3 regions of the Paenibacillus sp. UNC217MF genome follow, and region 1 is predicted to be linked to each of the others. Evidence: riboswitches for the same ligand, from Rfam matches in the RefSeq annotation. Region 1 holds a riboswitch; each other region holds the start of a gene.

Evidence for each region. Region 1 has a riboswitch for cobalamin ahead of BP95_RS32105 (DUF4430 domain-containing protein). Riboswitches for the same ligand answer to the same signal wherever they lie in the genome.
Region 2: it holds a riboswitch for cobalamin, as region 1 does, so the genes downstream of both, BP95_RS0106640 (ABC transporter substrate-binding protein) here and BP95_RS32105 (DUF4430 domain-containing protein) in region 1, are expected to answer to the same signal.
Region 3: it holds a riboswitch for cobalamin, as region 1 does, so the genes downstream of both, metE (5-methyltetrahydropteroyltriglutamate--homocysteine S-methyltransferase) here and BP95_RS32105 (DUF4430 domain-containing protein) in region 1, are expected to answer to the same signal.

What each region holds. Positions count from the first base shown of each region.
Region 1 covers NZ_KK366028.1:184,830-187,102, forward strand. The annotation lists gene rlmN (dual-specificity RNA methyltransferase RlmN) at 1-696, shown strand, start outside; cobalamin riboswitch at 831-1,023, shown strand; gene BP95_RS32105 (DUF4430 domain-containing protein) at 1,183-2,273, shown strand, end outside.
Region 2 covers NZ_JMLT01000009.1:215,337-217,609, forward strand. The annotation lists gene BP95_RS0106630 (histidine phosphatase family protein) at 1-138, shown strand, start outside; cobalamin riboswitch at 335-546, shown strand; gene BP95_RS0106640 (ABC transporter substrate-binding protein) at 996-1,997, shown strand; gene BP95_RS0106645 (FecCD family ABC transporter permease) at 2,015-2,273, shown strand, end outside.
Region 3 covers NZ_JMLT01000003.1:44,147-46,419, forward strand. The annotation lists gene metE (5-methyltetrahydropteroyltriglutamate--homocysteine S-methyltransferase) at 1-838, opposite strand, end outside; cobalamin riboswitch at 1,162-1,352, opposite strand; gene BP95_RS0100265 (HesB/YadR/YfhF family protein) at 1,565-1,855, opposite strand; gene BP95_RS0100270 (heavy metal translocating P-type ATPase) at 2,046-2,273, opposite strand, start outside.

The DNA.
Region 1 (2,273 bases):
ATTGTGGAGCAGATTATGAAGGTTCAGCACCATTTGGATGCAGTGGGTGAGGGTGATCTGGTCAGCCATATCGTCGTAATGGGTATCGGAGAGCCATTCGATAACTTTGAGAATATCGTAGACTTCTTGCGGGTTGTTACCGACCATAAAGGTCTGGCAATTGGAGCGAGACGAATTACGGTATCGACGAGCGGATTGGCGAATAAGATTAAAGACTTCGCAGATATTAATCTGCGGGTGAACTTGGCCCTGTCCTTGCATGCGCCGAATGATGAGCTTCGCACGCGCATTATGAAGATTAACCGCGCCATTCCGATTGCAAAGGTGATGGAGGCGATTCGGTACTTCATCAACACGACAAACCAACGGGTGACGCTGGAATATATTTTGCTGAAGGACGTGAACGATCAGCAGGAGCACGCACTTGAGTTGGTGCAGCTGATTCAAGAGTGGAAGATGCAGGACGAGGTCAATGTGAACCTGATTCCGTACAACCCTGTTGATGAGCACAGCCAGTATCAGCGCAGCGAGCAGGAGTCGATTCGTGGCTTCTATGATGTCATGAAGAAAAAGGACATTAGCTGCAGTGTACGGTTGGAGCATGGTACAGACATTGATGCAGCTTGTGGCCAGCTTCGCAGCAAGCAGATTAAGAAAGAAAGCGGTGCTGGTGCCGATCAGGCAGCTATGAGCTAAATAACATTTTGTAGTCAACAAAAGGCGTACCTACCAATGGGTAGGGCGCTTTTTTTCGTGCTGTCTATGAGAAAGTTCTTTGTCCGTCATGCTAAATTTTGCTACAATAAAACCACGTATTCTTATCGCAATTACATAGAAATAGTTTATATGGTGCTGTGCACGCGCAGCTTAATAGGGAAGTCGATGCGAGTTCGACGCGGTCCCGCCACTGTAACGCAGAGCTGACAATCAAGGCTTTTATCCACTGTTAACTGAGTTAACGGGAAGGTAGATTGTCGAGCGATGATGCGAAGCCAGGAGACCTGCCATATAAGTGCTCTATATTTCTCACGAGGATGGGAGGGGGATGTTTATTCGTGCTGCTAGTAGGAGATTACTAGTGTATTTAGCTGCACCGAAGTGGTTACCTAACATCTTTCTAACATGGAAAGGTGTTTTTTTATTGCCTTCATATCGACATATTAAGGAGATCAGACATTGAAGATGATTACGAACAGAATGTTGAAGAAGAGCTTGTCTGCATTACTAAGTATCGTGTTGTTGTTATCTCTTGTACAGCCACAAGTCATAAGAGCGGCTAGTGGGCAGGGTAATACACAACTAAATAACATGATTGAACATACAGTTCAATACTATAAAGATTATTATAATGATGCTTCTAATCAAGATGCTGTAAGTGATTCATGGTGGGAGCTTGTTGCTCTGTGGAGCGCGGGTCAAGATTTGCATGATGGGACTTGGAGATTACCTAAATGGGAAACAAAAGAGCCAAGACTTCGTCCAAATGCAGGAGGCACCGATCATATTCGATATATTTATGGCTTACTTGCGTTAGGAAAGAATCCGGCTCACGCTTGGGAAACGAACCGGAATCTGTGGGCGGAGCTGGCAGCTCAGCAAGATCCAGCAACGGGTGCTATCGGTGGAGTCAATAAACACATTTGGGCAATGATTGCCTTAAGCGCCGGTGAAAAGCTTGGTCAGGATATGGGATCATGGAATGCCGCATCCAAGCAAAAAGCACTCGATTATCTGCTTAAAGCACAATATGCTGACGGAGGTTATGGACTGTCAGCTACTGGAAGCTCGGGTGATACTGACATTACTGGTATGGCGCTGCTTGCACTTGGTCAATACCAAGGACAGAGCGCGGTAGATGCGGCAATTGAACGAGCTAAGGAATTGTTGAAAAACCGCCAATTGGACAACGGAGGGTTTGATTCCGTTGGTACATGGGGATCCGGAGATAATTCCAATAGCTTATCTACATCCGTATCGGGATTGGTTGCTGCAGGCGATGATGTCTTGTCAGCAAAGTGGCAAAATTCCGGCAACACAGTTATTGATGCATATGCACGTTTTCAACAAAATAGTGGATCATTTAAATGGAAAGTAACGGATAACGCTACAAACCGGATGTCCACCGAGCAGGCTCTTGTTGCATTGCTCGATATCAAGCATGGAAAATCGGTATGGAGTCGCCTCGCGGAAGTGAAACTTCCACCGGATCAATCACAGATTAATGTGCAGGTAAGTGTCAAGGGGATTGAAGATGTCATTTATCAACCTAACCT
Region 2 (2,273 bases), on a different contig from region 1:
CGCTTATACACGCTGGCTTTCCCAAGGAAGTCATTCTGGGAAGCCGCTGCGCCAATCGGTGGCGGTGTTATGATTACGGCGAAGCGATGTGCCCGCAAATGGAAGTTCTTGCGAGCAGAACGGCTTCCCAGCAGATGATGACGTTTGTGTGTCAAAGCAGGTTCATTGGATACGCGCAATGATGTAATCTATTGCAACGCAGGGGCTTTTCCCCTATAATCAATTATCGAGTTTAGCACTTGGATGACGAAATGTATTCCATATTGAATAATCGTGATACTTCAGGTCCTTGGGTATGTATGCGGTACGGATCCATACGCGTTGTTCGGTAAGAGACACCGTTGTATTGTATGGCCGATGCATATTCGAGGTTAATAGGGAAGCCGGTGTAAACCCGGCGCGGTCCCGCCACTGTGAATGGAGTGTTGCGCTCATGATGCCACTGTCGGATTCATTAGTGTGTGCTGTATGTACCGCTATGGATGGGAAGGCGAGCTGCAACGTATTCTCCTAAGTCAGGAAACCTGCCTGAAGATGGACGAGCTGTATCCTTCGCGGAGAGGATCACGTCATTGGCGTAATGCATCAGGCAACATGGCAGCGCAGCTGCTTGCTTCCTGCTTCTAGGTGTCTGTTGAATATTGCGATAGATGACTTTGTGTTCCCCCGGATCGAAGGATCGGGGGTTTTTGCTGTATTTGGAAATGATTTCACATCCCATCAAGCACTTCGTTTGTACAAGGTAAACTGCAGTTCAATGCAATTGCACAGCACGAATGTATATCACAAATTCAGTCACAGTAGGATTTACAGCTCAGGTATATGCAAGTGCTCATTGACAACTGATACCGAATGGGGATGTACATACATTCTTACGGCAAGTGCAGCTTGCAGTGCATTATCGTTCGCATGGCGAAGGATGGAACCGCTTTACACCTGCACGGGTAGTACATGGTTAGAGACTAGGAAGAATGACGCGAGGGAGAGATTCTGACATGAACAAATGGCTGAACAAATCGGTAGCGGCGCTATTGGCGCTTATGCTTACAGTAGGACTGGCGGCTTGCGGCAATAAAGATGCGGCTAAGCCTGCTGAGAATAATACTGCACAGCAAGAGTCCAATGGCAATGGGGCTACAGAACAACCGAAGCAGGATGATCTAAAAACGACGTATCCACTGACTGTTAAGGATGCGACTGGTGAGGAGTTCACATTCGACAAAGCGCCAGAACGTATTATATCCGTGTCCCCAGCTGAGACAGAGTCCTTGTTCGCGCTTGGATTGGATGCACAAATCGTTGGGGTGTCTGATTTTGACGACTATCCAGAGGCAGCGAAGTCCAAAGAGAAAATGGGCGGCATTACGAAGCCGAATGAAGAGGCAATCATTAAAGCTAAGCCGGACATCGTATTCACAGGTATCTCCATGAAGGAGCCCGTCGTGAAGAAGTTCCGTGAACTGGGCATTAAAATATTCAAGGTTGAGCCAAAAACGTACGATGATGTGATTAAGAACATTGAATTGTATGGTCAAATTACGGATCAGCAAGCTAAGGCGAAGACGATTGTTGACAACATGAAACAAGTGCGTGAAGATGTGAAGTCGGCCGTTCAAAGTGCGGAGAAGAAAAAGGTGTATATTGAATTCTCCCCAGGCTGGACAGTAGGCAGCGGCGAGTTCATGAACGAACTGATTGAAGTGGCAGGCGGCACGAACGTTGCGGCTGATTCAGCTGGCTGGATTCAAATTAACGAAGAGAATATTATTAAATCCAATCCGGATGTAATCATGTTCACGCAAGGTGTAGTGGACAAAGAGACGAACAAATCCTTGGAAGAAATTATTCGTGGACGCAGCGGTTGGAACAACATTAATGCAATTAAGAACAATCAAGTAATCGGTGTGGATCAGAACCTGATCAGCCGTCCGGGACCTCGTGTAGCTGAAGGATTGAAGGCAGTTGCGAAGGCGATTCATCCGGACTTGGTAAAATAATCATCGTGGAGAAATCGATGAATAAAATGGGTTGGTATGGAGGAGCGGGTATTGCGCTTCTCCTTTTGTCCGTTGTAGGATGCCTCGCTGTAGGCTCTGTACAAATGCCAATGGGGGAAATTGCTCAAATTCTGCTTCATCATATTCCAGGGCTGGATCAGTTCATACCGGTGACATGGGATGACGCTTCCGCGCAAATTATGATGAAGGTACGCTTCCCACGAGTTCTATTGGCAATGCTCGTAGGGGCGGCGCTTGGGGTCGCAGGTACTGCAT
Region 3 (2,273 bases), on a different contig from region 1:
ATTGACGAAGCGCTGCTTCATTTCTCCCTCTATCATGAACAAAGTCTAATCCGAGCGTATCCACCGGAAGCGACACGAACGCTTCGTAGTCGGACACCGCATCGAAGTAGGTCTGAACCCATAACGATAAACTTGGTGCTGCCTTACGCAATTCGGCATAGACTTCCTTCACAGCAGCCCAATGCTCGCTTGGCATTTCCAGCACGAATGCAGGTTCATCCAATTGCACAGCCTGCACACCTTCACCCTCCAACTCGCTAAGCAACTGTCCGTATACCCCTACGAATTGGCGAAGAACGTTCAGGCGCTCTTCCGGTTTAATCCCTTTAATAAAGCGGACATAAGTATATGGCCCGATGATGACTGGCTTACCTTCAATGCCATGAATCTGCTTCGCTTGGCGATAGGCTTGCAACGGGCGATTGACCGTAAGTTGCGGCGCCTTGCCTTCCCATTCCGGCACAATGTAGTGATAGTTCGTATTGAACCACTTCGTCATCTCGCAAGCTACCGCATCCTGTGTTCCGCGAGCCAAGGCGAACAGCAAATCTGCGTTCACTTCTCCACCATCATATGCAAACCGTGACGGAATCAATCCAAATGTGGCCGTCATATCAAGCACATGATCATACCAGGAGTAATCATTTACTGGAATTAGGTCAATGCCAGCGTCCTGCATCGTCTTCAGCCGAACATCATTGATGCGCGCCAATCCTTCTTCCAGCTGCTGAACAGAACTATTCCCAGCCCAATATTGCTCCAATGCCTTCTTCCATTCCCGGTCGTATCCGATCCGAGGGTAACCTGCTGTGCTTGTCTTGATTGAATGAACTGTCATCATACTGCCCCTCTCCATGAGTCATTTTGCCGTACGGGATATAATTGGACAATTTCTATCGCTTAACACGGAATTAAGATTGCAGTTGAGCGCTCTACCCCACCATATGTGACTTTATCACTCAGACTTCAGATATTTTCATTGCATCCCAATATGCAAAAAAGACATTCCTGTCCAACAACAGAAATGTCTCGTAAACGTCCATGAAGTCATAGTGGAATAGATCGATCCTTCCGTCTCATTAGCAGACTGCCCTCATGCTAAGAGGAATCGAAAACCGATATCCATGCTTACGAACACTTCCCTATCTCCCGTAGGTACGAACAGTGTTGTCAAAACAGGCAGGTCTCCTGGCTTCAGCTTCATTGGCCTTTGCAGCCTTCCCGATCGATTACGACCAGTGGCTCTCTCGCAATACCTCAACTGTCACAGTGGCGGGACCGCGCCGGATTTCCAACCGGCTTCCCTATTAAGCTTCGACGTTACCCAAAGCACCTGTTTCCTCCTATTCAATTGCATTGAAAGTCGCAGTCACGCTTCCCCCAATTGAGAACGATTATATATCTAACCAGAACGAATGACAAGGATTTTTTCTCATCTCTACCCAAAATAAACAAATACCGGAGCTGTCACATTATCTTCATTAAACTCTAATTCACTAAGCGTCTATCCATGCACAATAGGCGAGCCTCTCGGCTCGCCTATTGATGATTACGGGTTGATGCGCTAGATGACCATTCCTTCATGCAGAAAGACAATATCTTCACCTTTCTCATCTAGCGTCAATTCACGATTATCCAAGAACCATACATCATTTTGCTCCATAAAGAACGTAATGCCGTTCACAACTTCCGTCACTGCTGGATATTGCGGACTGTCTTTCATGATGCCGAATGAATAAGGTCCTGAAGCACTGAATCCGCTGTAGCGGACGAATATGCGTACTGAGTCTCCTGCTGTAAATCCCCAATCAGCCAAAAAACGCTCGACTGCCTTCGCTGTAACGCGTAATTGCATGTTCAGACCTCCTTAATCATACCTTTCATCCGATTTGATCATACCATGTGGCCGCCACTTTTGTTAACACCAAAGTTGACAGTTCGTCAATGATCCGCATCATCATTACCGCATAATACGTTCGGCGATATAATTATATGCTACCTTCTGTTTAGGAACATCACGATCTCTACCGAGAAATTCTGCCAGGTTACAGCTTGATGCGTTGAAGCCGCAGTGCATTCAGTACAACGGATACCGAGCTGAAGGCCATAGCCGCACCTGCAAGCCATGGGGCAAGCAATCCAATTGCTGCAATCGGGATGCCTATCGTATTGTATACGAGTGCCCAGAACAAGTTCTGCTTAATGTTGCGCATGGTACGGCGGCTCATCTCCATCGCATCCGCAATGCCGTTCAAGTCGCCACGCATTAAGGT